Regions from separate parts of the Streptomyces sp. NPDC020192 genome, predicted to be linked through region 1. Evidence: riboswitches for the same ligand, from Rfam matches in the RefSeq annotation. Region 1 holds a riboswitch; the other holds the start of a gene.

Region 1 (7,072 bases):
ATGCCGCGCTCGAGGCCGCGCCGCGCCTCCTCGTCGAACGCGATGATCTTGGCCATGTGAAGTGGTCCCTCCAGGACTGGGGGTGATTCCTTCGGACCGCGCCCGCGCCCGCGACGGACGGCTCGCCGGCCTGTGGTTCCTTGCCCCACGTGGCCTGCGGACCTCACCGACCCGGTCCTTCTTTGTCACTCTCACCTTCAGAGTGCTAACGCCAATGATTAGCACTCGGGGGTGGCGAGTGCAAGCGCCTCTCGGCCCTCGGCGGGGGCCGTCAGCCGCGCGCGAACAGCCGGGTGACCCGAGCACGGCGTGGGTACGACGAAGGGCCCGCACCCCTCGCGAGGTGCAGGCCCTTCGGACAAGAAACGTTCAGGCGCTGAGGCGAACCATGTCGGCCTGCGGGCCCTTCTGGCCCTGCGAGATCTCGAACTCCACCCGCTGCCCCTCTTCCAGGGTGCGGTAGCCGTCCATCTGAATGGCGCTGTAATGGACGAAGACGTCCGCACCACCGTCGACCGCGATGAAGCCGTACCCCTTCTCCGCGTTGAACCACTTGACGGTGCCCTGAGCCATGCCTAACTCCCCTATTACTGGCCCTTGCACAGATCCACACTTCGCGGACCCGGGTCAGACCTCACCCCCCATCGGTCGGGGGCGTGCGCCGGAACGCGTCGACCGCGGCTGAATGTATCTGTCCAACTGCCGTCTGCAACAGGTCAATCGGACGAGAAATCTGGACGACCCCGGTCCGGAATCTGCCTAGAATTCGGCCGGATTCAGGGCAAGTCGGGCCGTACAAAGAGGTACGAAAGCCGCATATAGCCCGCATACTTTGGCTACTTCTTATCGGGCCCGCGGCGTGAAATCCGGGACCTGCGACCCGCAGGTCCGGCGCGAGTTCCCCAACTCTACCGCGCTCAATCACACAGAATGGCCCCCTCCGTTTCTCTCACGGAAGGGGCCATTCGATGAACAATCAGTAACCCGGATTACCGAAGGTAATGACCGGTCATCCGGTCAGCTCGATCAGCAGCCGCCGGCCACCGCGGGAATGATGGAGACACCCGCGCCGTCGGGCGTGGCCGTCTCCAGGCCCTGCTCGAAGCGCACGTCGTCGTCATTGACGTAGACGTTCACGAACCGGCGCAGCTTGCCCTGGTCGTCCAGGACGCGGGCGGCGATACCGGTGTGGTTCTTCTCCAGGTCCCCGATGACCTCGGCGAGGGTCGCGCCCTCGGCGGCGACCTCGGCCTGACCGCCGGTGTAGGTGCGCAGGATGGTGGGGATGCGAACGGTCACGCTCATGCGAGGCCAGCCTCTCGGAAGGAGTCCAGGGTCGGACGGATGGTGGCGGTGAGCCCCGTGCCGGCCACCGCGTCGAGGGTCTTCAGGCCGTCGCCGGTGTTGAGGACGACCGTGGTGAGCGACGGGTCGAGGACGCCGTTCTCGATCAGCTTGCGCGTCACGCCGACCGTCACGCCACCCGCCGTCTCGGCGAAGATGCCCTCGGTGCGGGCCAGCAGCTTGATCGCGTCCACGACCTGCTCGTCGGTCACGTCCTCCACCGCACCACCCGTACGGCGCGCGATGTCCAGGACGTACGGCCCGTCGGCCGGGTTGCCGATGGCCAGGGACTTGGCGATGGTGTTCGGCTTCTGGGGCCGTACGACGTCGTGACCGGCCTTGAAGGCGGTCGACACCGGCGAGCAGCCCTCGGCCTGCGCACCGAAGATCTTGTACGGACGGTCCTCGACCAGTCCGAGCTTGATCAGCTCCTGCAGACCCTTGTCGATCTTCGTGAGCTGGGAGCCGGAGGCGATCGGGACCACGATCTGGTCCGGCAGCCGCCAGCCGAGCTGCTCGCAGACCTCGTACGCGAGGGTCTTGGAGCCCTCGGCGTAGTACGGCCGCAGGTTGACGTTGACGAAGCCCCAGCCCTCGCCGGCCGGGTCGCCGATCAGTTCGGAGCAGAAGCGGTTGACGTCGTCGTAGTTGCCCTCGATGCCGACCAGCTCGCCGCCGTAGACCGCGGCCATGACGACCTTGCCCTGCTCCAGGTCGTGCGGAATGAACACGCAGGAGCGCAGGCCGGCGCGGGCGGCGGCGGCGCCGACGGCACCGGCCAGGTTGCCCGTGGAGGAGCAGGAGAGGGTGGTGAAGCCGAAGGCGCGGGCGGCCTCCAGGGCCTGGGCGACGACCCGGTCCTTGAAGGAGTGCGTCGGGTTGCCGGAGTCGTCCTTGACGAACAGGCCGCCGGTGACGCCGAGTTCACGGGCGAGGTTGTCGGCCTTGACGAGCTTGGTCCAGCCGGGGTTGATGTTCGGCTTGTCGGCGACGTCGGCCGGGACGGGCAGCAGGGGGGCGTACCGCCAGATGTTCGCGGGGCCGGCCTCGATCCGCCTGCGCAGCTCTTCGGTGCCGTAGGCGGAGAAGTCGTAGGCGATCTCCAGCGGGCCGAAACACTCCTCGCACGCGAAGACCGGGCCGAGCGGGACACGGTGACCGCACTCGCGACAGCTCAGGGCCGCGGCCGGACCGAGGTCTACGGTGGGAGTGGAGGTGCTTGCAACTGTCTGCACAGCCATGGAGGCGAGGCCCTTTCTCCTCATCTTCCTCACGACGCATCTCGCCGTGAGACGGATTTGGCACCTTCCCTAGCCGGGAGCCTCGCCACGTCAACGTGACAAGAACCGACTGGAGGGTTGCCGGGGCTTCATCGGGCCGTGTCCCTCTGCCCCTCTGGATGAGCGGTATGCGGTTGTGTGAGCGGTTGTGGACGCGCGCGACCCCCGACATGCGATGGTCATCGGCGTTGTTCAAGACTGTAACCGAAGGCCAGGACAGTTGAGATAGTCGTCCGAACCGCGAGATGGATCACACAGACACCACCTGTGATCACGAACAGTGAGGAGCCGCAGACCGTGCTGGAAGAAGTCGAGCGCTGGCTGGCCACCCGCTCCTGGTCCGTGACCGATCGCCCGCTCCCCCGACTCCTGGCCGCCAAGCAGCGCACGGGCCAGACGATCAGCGTCGTCCTGCCCGCGCTCAACGAGGAGGAGACCGTCGGCGACATCGTCACGGTCATCCGGCACGACCTGATGGAGCGGGTCCCGCTCGTCGACGAGATCGTCGTCGTGGACTCCGGCTCCACCGACCGCACCTCCGAGGTCGCCGCCGCGGCGGGCGCGCGGGTCGTCCACCGCGACGCGATCCTGCCGCGCGTTCCGGCCGTCCCGGGCAAGGGCGAGGTGCTGTGGCGCTCGCTCCTGGTCACCGGCGGGGACATCGTCTGCTTCATCGACGCCGACCTGCGGGACTTCTCCGCCGACTTCGTCTCGGGCATCGTCGGCCCGCTCCTCACCGACCCCGAGGTCGCGCTGGTGAAGGCCATGTACGACCGCCCGCTCGCGGGTGCCGCCGGGCAGGGCGGCCGGGTCACCGAGCTGATGGCCCGCCCGCTGCTGAACATGCACTGGCCGCAGCTGGCCGGTTTCGTGCAGCCGCTGGGCGGCGAGTACGCGGCCCGGCGCAGCCTGCTGGAACAGCTCCCCTTCCCCGTCGGGTACGGCGTGGAGCTGGGCATGCTGGTGGACGCGCTGCACCTGGCGGGCCTGGACGCCCTCGCCCAGGTGGACGTGGGCGTGCGCAAGCACCGGCACCAGGACGGGCAGGCGCTGGGCCGGATGGCCGCCGCGATCTACCGCACCGCCCAGCTGCGGCTGGCCCGGGGCCATCTGATCCGGCCTTCCCTGACCCAGTTCGAGCGGGGCGAGGACGGTTTCGAGCCGCGCACGTACTCGGTCGACACGGAGGAACGGCCGCCGATGGTGGAGATCGCGGAGTACGCCGAGCGCAGGGTGGCCTGACTTCGCCGGGACGTCGTATACGGCGGGGGCGTCGGGCGTGGCCGTACGTTTGAGCGTTTCCGGGCCGGGCTAGGGCCTGCCCGGCGGATCTGGCCAGAGGAAACCAAGGGTTCCTTATCGGCGCAGGTGAGCGGGGGCTGGTGCGTGCAGCTGCAAGGCGGAGGAGGGAGTCGACGCGGAGCGTCGACGACCGACGACAACGCGGCAGATGTGCGTGCCAGGCCTCGCGTCTCTGGCAAGATCCGCCGGGCAGGCCCTAGGTTGAGGACCATGGCTTCCACCGGCGGTGCTGAGGTGCTGGTCGCGTCCAACCGCGGCCCGGTTTCGTACGAGGTGCGCGAGGGCGGGGCGCTGCGCGCCAAGCGGGGCGGCGGCGGGCTGGTCTCGGGGCTGTCGGCCATCGGGCCGGACACCAATGCCGTATGGGTGTGCGCGGCGCTCGGCGACGGCGACCGGGAGGCCGTACGGCGGGCCGGCGGCGGGCTGCTGCCGGGCGGGGACACCGGCGGGCAGCGGGTGCGGATGCTGGACATCGACGCGGCCGTGCACGCCGACGCGTACAACGGCATCGCCAACTCCGTGCTCTGGTTCGTCCACCACATGCTGTACCAGACCCCGCTGGAACCGGTCTTCGACGCCGGGTTCCGGCGGCAGTGGGCGTCGTACGAGGCGTACAACCGGGCGTTCGCCGAGGCGCTGGCCGAAGAGGCGGCCGAGGGGGCGGCGGTGCTGGTGCAGGACTACCACCTGTGCCTGGTGCCCGGGATGCTCCGCGAACTCCGCCCCGACCTGCTGATCGGCCACTTCTCGCACACCCCGTGGGCGCCGCCGGACTACTTCCGCCTCCTGCCCGACGACATCGCGGCCGCACTGCTGAACGGCATGCTGGGCGCGGACCGGGCGGCCTTCCTGACCCACCGCTGGGCGGACGCGTTCACGGCGTGCTGCGAGGCGGTGCTGGGGCCGGACAGCGTCTCGGGTACGGCGATCGGGGTGCACGGGCTCGGCGCCGACGCCGACTTCCTGCGGACCCGCGCGCACCAGCCGGACGTGGACGAGTGGATGGCGGTGCTGCGGAAGGAGATCGGCGAGGAGCGCAAGGCCGTCGTCCGGGTCGACCGCACCGAGCTGTCGAAGAACATCGTGCGCGGGCTGCTGGCGTACCGGCAGCTGCTGGACGACCACCCCGAGTGGCGCGAGAAGGTCGTCCATGTGGCGTTCGCGTACCCGTCCCGGCAGGATCTGGCGGTCTACCGGGACTACACGGCGGCGGTGCGGCGGGTGGCGGAGGAGATCAACTCGGCCTACGGCACGCCCGGTTGGAACCCCGTCGTACTCCATGTGAAGGACGACTTCGCACGCTCGCTCGCCGCGTACCGGCTCGCCGACGTGGCCCTGGTCAACCCGATCCGGGACGGCATGAACCTGGTCGCCAAGGAGATCCCGGTCGTCTCCGACCAGGGCTGTGCGCTGGTGCTGTCCCGGGAGGCGGGGGCGTACGAGGAGCTGCGCACCCACGCGTTCACGGTGAACCCCTACGACGTGCTGGAGACCGCGCGGGCCCTGCACGAGGCGCTGTCGCTACGGCCGGAGGAGCGGGCGGACCGCAGCAAGCAGCTGGCGGCGGCGGCCACCGCGCTTCCCCCCGCCCAGTGGTTCCTGGACCAGCTGGAGGCGCTCAGGGAGCTTCAGTCCAGCTGACCGGCGAGGGCGCGCAGCAGTCGTACGACGCCGGCGGGGCCGTCGACCACCACGTCCGCGCGCTCGGCCAGTTCCGTGACCTCCGTGCTGCCGCTGCAGACCAGGAGGCCGGGGATGCCGTCGGAGCGGAGTTTCTCCACGGCGGCGTAGGCGGGGAGGTCGCCGAGGTCGTCGCCGGCGTAGAGGACGGAGCCGGCGCCGACCTTGTGGACGTACTCGCTGAGGGCGACGCCCTTGTCCATGCCGGGTGGGCGCAGTTCCAGGACCAGGCGGCCGGGCTCGACGATCAGGCCGTGGCGGGCGGCGAGGTCGGTGAGGGGGCCGCGCAGGGCCTCGAAGGCGGCCTCGGGGTCGGCGGCGCGGCGGGTGTGCACCGCGACCGCCCGGCCCTTCTCCTCGATCCAGGTGCCGGGCCAGGCACCGGCGCGGTCCAGCACGCCCGGCAGCTCCGCGCGGGCGGCGGCGACGCCGGGGTGCGGGGGTGGGGCGGTGACGGTGCCGGTGGCCGCGTCCCAGCGTTCGGCGCCGTAGTGGCCGAGGACGGTGAGGTGGTCCAGACCGGGGACACCGGCGAAGCCGCCGTAGCGGACCGCGACACCGGCCGGCCTGCCGGTGATCACGGCGACGGAGGCCACCTTGGGCGCGAGTTCGGCGAGGGCCGGTACGGCGTCGGGGTGGGCGCGGGCCTGTTCGGGGTCGGCGACGATGGGGGCCAGCGTGCCGTCGAAGTCCAGTCCGACGATCGCGGTGCGTGGCTGCGCGAGCAGGGCGGCGAGTCCGTCCCGGCCGGCTGGGGTGACCGGGGTCGGCAGAGGGTCCATACCCGGACAGTATCCAGCGCGGGTCGGTATCACTCCTGGGGCTCCGCCTCTGGACCCCGTTTCCCCGTCAGCGGTTCTCGCGGTGGGACTCTCGCACCCTGCGGAGGCGGTTCACCGTCACCGGGTCGTGGGCCAGGGCCCGCTGGTCGTCCAGGAGCGCGTTCAGGAGCTGGTAGTAGCGGACCGGGGCCAGGCCGAGCTCCTCGCGTATCGCTCTCTCCTTCGCGCCGGGGCCCGTGAAGCTCCGGCGTTCCAGGGCGAGGATCGACTTTTCCCGGGTGCCCAGTTCCGCGAGTTCCATGGAAGTCACCGTAACGCCGGGCACGGACAGCCGGGCCGGCTCAGTTCTTCGCGCTGCTGTCCGCCGCCGTGGCCGTGGCCTGGAGGCGGGTGAGGACGCCGGAGGGGTTGCCGCCGGGGGCGACGGCCTGGCCGATGTTCTGCTTCACGGCCGCGCTGACCGCCGCCCAGGAGGTCTTGCCGACCGGATACAGCTCGGAGGTGGGCAGCTGATCCAGGAAGGGGTGCAGGGCCTTGTCGGGGGCCGCGTCGGACTCGCTCATCGCCGTCGACGCGGAGCCCGTGACCGGCAGGAGGCCGTAGGCGCGGGAGAAGGACAGGACGTTCTTCTCGCTGTAGACGAAGTTCAGGAAGTCGCCGATCTGCTTGGCGTGGCCGTTCTGC
Region 2 (7,072 bases), on a different contig from region 1:
ACGGCGAGCCGATCACGCTCTGGGCGGCGGAAAAGGCGGCGCCGGCCATGCCGGAGCCCTTGCTGGTGCCGAGGTGGACACGCTCACTGGAGGAGCGGTCGGCGCGCTGCTGGTCGGCGGCGAGCTGCTGCCTCTCCTTGGCGGTCAGGGTGTTGAGCAGCTGCTGCGCGTCGGAGAGCTTGCCCTGGACGTCCTTCTTGTTCTGCGCCAGCTGGGCGCGCGTGGCGGAGAGGTCCTTGAGCTTCGCGGTGGCCTCGGCCCGCTCCTGGGCGAGTTCGCGCTGCTTGTCCTGGATCTTCTTCAGGGCGTCGACCTGCTGGGCGCTCAGCTGGTCGAGCGTGGAGGCCTTGTCCAGGAAGTCGTCCGGGTTGGAGGACAGGAAGAGCTGGACCGAGGGGTCGATGCCGCCGGTGCGGTACTGCGAGGTGGCCAGCGAACCCAGGCTGTCGCGCAGCTTGTTGAGGTCCTGCTGACCCCGGGCGACGTTGTCCTGGATGGTGGATATTTCCTTCTGCAGCTTCTCCTGCTTGGCCTGGGCCCCGTCGTACTTCTCGGTGGCCTGCTCGGCCTGCGAGTAGAGCTCGTCGACCTTGGCCTTGACCTGGTCCTTGCTGAGCTTCTGGCTCGGCGCGGCGTTGGCGGCGTTCGCGCTCAGCACGACAGCTGCGGCGGCGGCGGTGGTCAGCACGGTCACGCGGGCGCGACTCTGCTGCTTGGGTCGACGGTGGGACGCCACGGAGGACGAACTCCTTCTCGTGAGTGAGTGAGCGATCACCCGTTCGGAGGTTCGAGCCCTGACCCTAGTGACCCAGTTGTGATCAGTTCAAATCCTCACGGCAAAAAATCCCGTGACGCAATGCATTCTTTGCACACAACTCACCAGGCGTGAGGCGCGATTGACACTACGTTGCGTGACGATCCGGCCAATTCGGGCATTGCCTATGCCCATTGGACCTTCAGGACAGTCGCTTGAGAAGCACCGCAGACGCCACCGGTCGGGCACCCGCCCTGGCGACCCCGTCGGCGACCTCGCGGTCGGTGGAGGCGACGATGACCGGACGGCCCGGCGGTTCCGCGCGCACCAGCTGGCGGATCAGCTCGTCGGCCGTGACGCCCGGCTTGGAGAACAGCACCCGCACCCCGCGCGGCGGCGCGAGCAGCACCGGCGCGGCCAGTTCGGCGCCGTCGAAGACACACGTCACCTCGGCGCCGGTCTGCGCGGCGAGCGCGGAGAGCTGGCCGAGGAGCCGGAGGCGCTGCTTCTCCAGCGGCATCTGCGGATAGCCGGTCTTGGTGACGTTGTAGCCGTCGACCACCAGATGCGCCTGGGGCAGCGCGAGCAACTGGTTGAGAATGGCCGGATCGTTCTCGGACAGGGCGCGGGCCGCGATGTCCTTCGGGGTCATCCGGCCGGGCTCCACGGCGTCCACGGTCTCGGCCGGCCGCACGGACACCGGCGGCAGGGCCAGCTCGCGCCTGAGGCCCTGGGTGGCGTCCAGCAGGGTGTCCAGCAGCAGCCGGACCCGCATGTCCTCCACGCTGCGGCCCTCGCGGACGGCCCGCCGGGTGGCCTCCAGCGCCGCCTCGGCCTCGCCGAGCCGGGCCTTGAGCCGGCGGGACTCGCTCTCGGCGGACGACACCTGCGCCTGCGCCTCGGCCCGCGCGGAGTCCATCTCGCCGTGGGCCTTGCGCAGCGCGGCCTCGCCCCGCTTGACGTCGCTGAGCGCGGCACGGAGCTTGCGGTGCAGGGATTCGGCTTCCTTCTTCGCCGACTCCAGCTCGGCGCGCAGCCGTTCGGTCTCGGCGCGGGTGTGCTCGCGGGCCTGGGCCAGCTCGGCGCGCAGCCGCTCCAGTTCGACCCGGCTCTCCTCGTCCGCCCGCTCGGCGTCCGCGCGCTGGGCCTCCTCGCCGGCCGCGGCGACCAGCTTCACCCAGCCCGCCGGGCGCAGTACGTAGGCCGCGGCCGCCACGTCGAGCGGGTCCGCGGCCGGGGGCGGGGAGCCGGAGTCGAGGGCGCCGGTGAGTTCCGGCTGGGCCTCTCTGAGCTTCTCCCCGATCCGCTGCCGGAACAACGGGTCGGTCTCCAGCGCGGCCGCCATCGCGTTCCCGGCGAACTTCGCCCGGCGATTGGGGGCGAACCGGGCGTACTGCCGCAACTGTGCGGGCAGTTCGGACACGGTCAGCCCGCCGAAGCCGTCCGAGACGATCTGCACGACCCGCCGGCGCACGCCGTCGGGCAGCGGACGGTCAAGCACCTCAGCGGTGCCGTCGCCCGGCCCCCCGCCTGTGGTCTCCACCATCCGTCACACCCCAATACCGAGAAAAGCCTCTCCGGGGCCGCCTCCCGCTCAGGAGTCGGCGCCCGGCCTGTCCACGAGTTCCACCTGGTCCACCGCGTTGCACCAGCGGCAGCGCACCGATTCGATGGTCTCACTGACCACCTCGCGCTCCTCCACCGTGGATTCTCCGGCCAGATCGAGATGGACGTACTCGACGACCTTCGACGAACGGGTCACGTCGAACCGGGTCAGGTTGCCGCACAGGGTGCAGCGCCACCGGGTGGTCGCGGTCGGCAGGGGAACCGTCATCGTGGCAGTCCGCTTCCTTCTCGTCTCCGTCCGCGCCGTCGGCCGACGCGTGTGGCCGTAACCCTACGGCCTGCCGGGTGGTCGCCGCCCGTCCGTCCACGACGGCGAGGCGGTCTGTCGGCATGCGTCCCGTTACGTCATGCTCTGTGGTCATGATCAGCGAGTGGAGCACGGCGGCCGGCAGGACCATCCGAGCGGTGCGGGGCACCTCGGCGCCCATCACCTACGGCCTCATCGCCCTGTGCTTTCTGCTCTTCGCCCTCGGCCCCGCCTCCGGACTGACCCCCGCCTACGGCTCCGGGGAGGTCCTCGCGGCCGCGCAGCGGGCCTACTTCCGGCACTGGGGCGTGGTCCCCGCCGAGCTGTTCGGCGGGCCGGTCCATGAGGCGCTCACGCCCGCCACGGCCCTGTTCGTGCACGGCAACTGGGTGCATCTGCTCGGCAACATGCTCTTCCTCTTCGTCTTCGGGGCGATGACCGAGGAACGCATGGGCCACGTCGAGTTCACCCTCTTCTACGCCGGCTGCGGCTATCTCGCCCTGCTGGGGTACGCGGCCGCCAACGCCTCGTCCGAGCAGTCGCTGGTGGGAGCCTCCGGGGCGATCTCGGCGGTCCTCGGCGCGTTCCTCTACCTGTTCCCCCGCGCGCGCGTGACCAGTCTTCTGCCGTTCCTGCTCTTCCTGCCGATGCGGTTCCCGGCATGGGTCGTACTGCCGTTCTGGGTGGCGGTGCAGTGGCTGGCGGCGGCGCAGGCGAGCGAGGGGCCGGGGGTGGCCTACCTCGCCCACCTGGTCGGATTCGGGCTCGGCTTCGGGTACGCGTGGGTGCGATACGGCAAAAGGAAGGGCCCGAAGGGCGGCCTTGGAAGGGCGGTGGCGGGAGACGGGCGGGCTAAAGTGAAAGCCGCCCCTGCCCAGGCCTCCGAGGGAGAGAACCAGCCGTGATCACCGCGATCGTTCTGATCAAGACCAGCGTGGACCGGATTCCGGAGATCGCGGAGCAGATCGCTTCGCTGGACTCGGTCAGCGAGGTCTTCTCCGTCACGGGTACGTACGACCTGATCGCGATGGTCCGGGTGCGCAAGCACGACGATCTCGCCGATGTCATCCCCGGCCGGATCAGCAAGATTCCCGGCGTGGAAGGCACCGACACGCACGTGGCGTTCCGCACCTACTCCCAGCACGACCTCGAGGCGGCCTTCTCCATCGGGCTGGAGAACTGATCACACCGCCGGGACGCAGCGGCCGTCCTCCGTGTGGTACGTCCACTGGGCGCCACTGGTGACCAGTTCCTTCACGGCGCTCACGAAACGCTCGACGTGCTCGTCGGGGGTGCCCGCGCCGAAGCTGACGCGGATGGCGTTGAGGGACTTCTCGCCCGGGGCCGCCTCGGGGGCGCCGCACTCACCCTGGGTCTGGGGGTCGCTGCCGAGCAGGGTGCGGACCAGCGGGTGGGCGCAGAACAGGCCGTCGCGGACGCCGATGCCGTACTCGGCGGAGAGCGCGGCGGCGAAGTGGGAGCTGTTCCAGCCCTCCACCACGAAGGAGATCACGCCCACGCGCGGGGCGTCGTCGCCGAACAGGGACAGCACCTTCACCTGCGGGACCTCGGCCAGGCCCGCGCGGACCGTGCGGATGAGGTGCTGCTCGCGGGCGACCAGGGTGTCCCAGCCGGCCTCGGTGAGCGCCTTGCAGGCCGACGCGATGGAGTAGGCGCCGATGACGTTCGGCGAGCCCGCCTCGTGCCGGGCGGCGCTCTCGTGCCACTGCACGTCCACTCCCCCGTCCGCGCGCCGGGTCACCGTGCGGCTGGCGCCGCCGCCCGCGAGGTACGGCTCGGCCGCGCGCAGCCAGTCGGCGCGGCCCGCGAGGACACCGGAGCCGAAGGGGGCGTACAGCTTGTGCCCGGAGAAGGCGACCCAGTCGACGTCCAGGTCACGCAGGTCCACCGGGTGGTGCGGGGCCAGCTGGGCGGCGTCCAGGACGATCCGGGCACCATGGGCGTGCGCGGCGGCGGCCAGCTCACGCACCGGCCACAGCTCGCCGGTGACGTTGGAGGCGCCGGTGACACAGACCAGGGCCGGGCCGTGCGGGTCACGGTCGGCGAGGGCCCGCTCCAGGGTCGCCACGGCCTGCCGCGGGGTGCGCGGGGCGTTGAGATAGGTGACGTTCGCGTCCTGCCAGGGCAGCAGGGAGGCGTGGTGCTCGGTCTCGAAGACGAAGACCTGGCAGTCGTCCGGGATCACCCGGGCCAGCAGGTTCAGGGAGTCGGTCGTGGAGCGGGTGAAGATCACCTGGTCGTCGGCGCGGCAGCCGAGGAACTCGGCGACCGTCCTGCGGGCGTTCTCGAACAGGTCGGTGGAGAGCTGCGAGAGGTAGCCGGCACCCCGGTGGACGCTGCCGTAGTACGGCGCGTAGGCGGCGACGTCGTCCCAGACGCGCTGGAGGGCGGGGGCGCTGGCCGCGTAGTCGAGAGCCGCGTACGTGACCTCGCCGCCGGTGACGAGCGGGACGGTGACATCCCGGCCCAGAACGGACAGCGGGGCACAAACAGACTGGTCGGCGGCAACAGTGAAGGAAGACATGGCTCAACTCCCGTGAAGGCAGGTGTCATTCACCACGTGAGCAGAGAACGCTCGAACGGTGGTGGAGTGAAAAAAGGGATGCGGAGGCGGGGCTCTGCGGCCCTATCGCATTCGCTTGCTCACGGAAGGCTCCTCGACGACCAGGACCCCTGGTTTCTCGAGGGGTCCGCGCTTGCCGTAGACCTCGTTGCCTACAGCCTGGTCTTCACCCGGGGCACCCCGCCACGGACGGAGGGTTGCCGGACAGCCGGCCGGGGCCTGAAGGCTGTCACTCATGACCTGGCTCGTATCCTGCCATACGATCTTCGACGCGCAAGGCGCGGTCCGCCATCTGGACTGCGCCTTGCGTCACATGCGGGCCGGGGTCAGCGGTTGGTGGCCGCCACCCAGCGCTCCAGCGCCCGCTTCGCCGCGCCCGAGTCGATCGACTCGACGGCCCGGGCCATGCCGGCGCGGAGCTGTTCGGTGAGGGAGGCGTCCGTCGGGTTCAGGGCGACCAGGGCCGCCGCCGAGTTCAGCACGACGGCGTCCCGGACCGGGCCCCGCTCACCGTCCAGCAGCCGGCGGGCGACCTCCGCGTTGTGGGCCGGGTCGCCGCCGCGCAGGGCCTCCACGGGGACGAGGTCGAGGCCGGCCTCGCGCGGGTCGAAGACCTCCTCGGTGACCTTGCCGTCCCTGACGATCCAGACGTGGGACGTGGACGTCGTCGTCAGCTCGTCCAGGCCGTCGTCGCCGCGGAAGACCAGCGCGGAGTTGCCACGCTCCGCGAGCACGCCCGCGACGATCGGCGCCTCCCGCGCGACGGCCACGCCGACCGCCTGGGCCCGTACCTTCGCCGGGTTGGTCAGCGGACCGAGCAGGTTGAACACCGTCCGGATGCCCAACTGGCCGCGGGCGGCGCCCACATGACGCAGCGCCGGATGGAACTTGATCGCGAAGCAGAAGGTGATGCCGGCCTCCTCGGCGACCTCGGCCACCCGCCGGGGCGTGAGGTCGAGGTTGACGCCCAGCTGCTCCAGGACGTCGGAAGCCCCGGAGGCGGAGGAGGCGGCGCGGTTGCCGTGCTTCACGACCTTGGCGCCCGTACCGGCGACGACCAGCGAGGACATCGTGGAGATGTTCACCGTCTTCGCCCCGTCGCCGCCCGTGCCGACGATGTCGACGGTCCGGCCGGGCACCTCGATCACGTTCGCGTGCTCGTACATCGTGCGGACCAGACCGGTGATCTCCTCGACCGTCTGCCCCTTGGCCCGCAGGGCCACCGCGAACCCGGCGATCTGCGCGTCGGTCGCCTCGCCGCGCATGATCCGGTCCATCGCCCACGCGGTGTCGTCGGCGGACAGGTCGTGGCCGCCGAGCAGGCCGTTCAGCAGGGCGGGCCAGGAGCGGCCCGCCGCGGTGTCGCCTCCAGCGGGGGTCACAGCGCTCATGGCAGCTCCTGGGTGTCGTACCTGCGGAATCAGTGGTTGATGCCACCCTATCGGCCCCGGGGCACGGCGAAGGGCCCCGTCCGTAAGCCGGACGGGGCCCCTCAGCGTGGCGTGGCGACGCGGTGATCAGTGGTGGCCGTGGCCGCTGGTGATCTCCTTGTACTCGTCGACGGTGGCCTTCGGGATCTGGTTGTCCTCGCCGTAGTAGGCGCTGGACAGCTTGACCCGCAGCTTCTCCGAGGCCGGGATCTTGCGCTGGACACCGTTCTCGTCGACCGCCGGGCCGACCTGGGCCGGCTCGTACTGGTGGTGAGCCGTGAGCGTGTGCAGCTGCTCCTGGCTGAGCGGCTCGTGCACCTCGATGAACTCACCGTGCGGCAGGCGCTTGATGATGCCGGTCTCGCGACCGTGCAGCACCTTCTCGCGGTCACGGCGCTGCAGACCCAGGCAGATCCGCTTGGTGACGATGA

Evidence for each region. Region 1 has a riboswitch for S-adenosylmethionine ahead of thrC (threonine synthase). Riboswitches for the same ligand answer to the same signal wherever they lie in the genome.
Region 2: another riboswitch for S-adenosylmethionine. It lies ahead of ACH47Z_RS02035 (aminotransferase class V-fold PLP-dependent enzyme); the one in region 1 lies ahead of thrC (threonine synthase).

Annotation. Positions count from the first base shown of each region.
Region 1 is NZ_JBIRXG010000012.1:135,888-142,959, reverse strand. It holds gene groL (chaperonin GroEL) at 1-56, opposite strand, end outside; gene ACH47Z_RS23650 (cold-shock protein) at 370-573, opposite strand; gene ACH47Z_RS23645 (MoaD/ThiS family protein) at 1,027-1,305, opposite strand; gene thrC (threonine synthase) at 1,302-2,585, opposite strand; SAM riboswitch class I at 2,603-2,750, opposite strand; gene ACH47Z_RS23635 (glucosyl-3-phosphoglycerate synthase) at 2,922-3,866, shown strand; gene ACH47Z_RS23630 (trehalose-6-phosphate synthase) at 4,161-5,567, shown strand; gene otsB (trehalose-phosphatase) at 5,555-6,388, opposite strand; gene ACH47Z_RS23620 (DUF3263 domain-containing protein) at 6,456-6,689, opposite strand; gene ACH47Z_RS23615 (ABC transporter substrate-binding protein) at 6,730-7,072, opposite strand, start outside.
Region 2 is NZ_JBIRXG010000001.1:428,673-435,744, forward strand. It holds gene ACH47Z_RS02010 (NlpC/P60 family protein) at 1-736, opposite strand, end outside; gene ACH47Z_RS02015 (NYN domain-containing protein) at 957-2,300, opposite strand; gene ACH47Z_RS02020 (hypothetical protein) at 2,349-2,588, opposite strand; gene ACH47Z_RS02025 (rhomboid family intramembrane serine protease) at 2,741-3,532, shown strand; gene ACH47Z_RS02030 (Lrp/AsnC family transcriptional regulator) at 3,529-3,810, shown strand; gene ACH47Z_RS02035 (aminotransferase class V-fold PLP-dependent enzyme) at 3,811-5,172, opposite strand; SAM riboswitch class IV at 5,336-5,452, opposite strand; gene trpD (anthranilate phosphoribosyltransferase) at 5,538-6,602, opposite strand; gene ACH47Z_RS02045 (cytochrome bc complex cytochrome b subunit) at 6,729-7,072, opposite strand, start outside.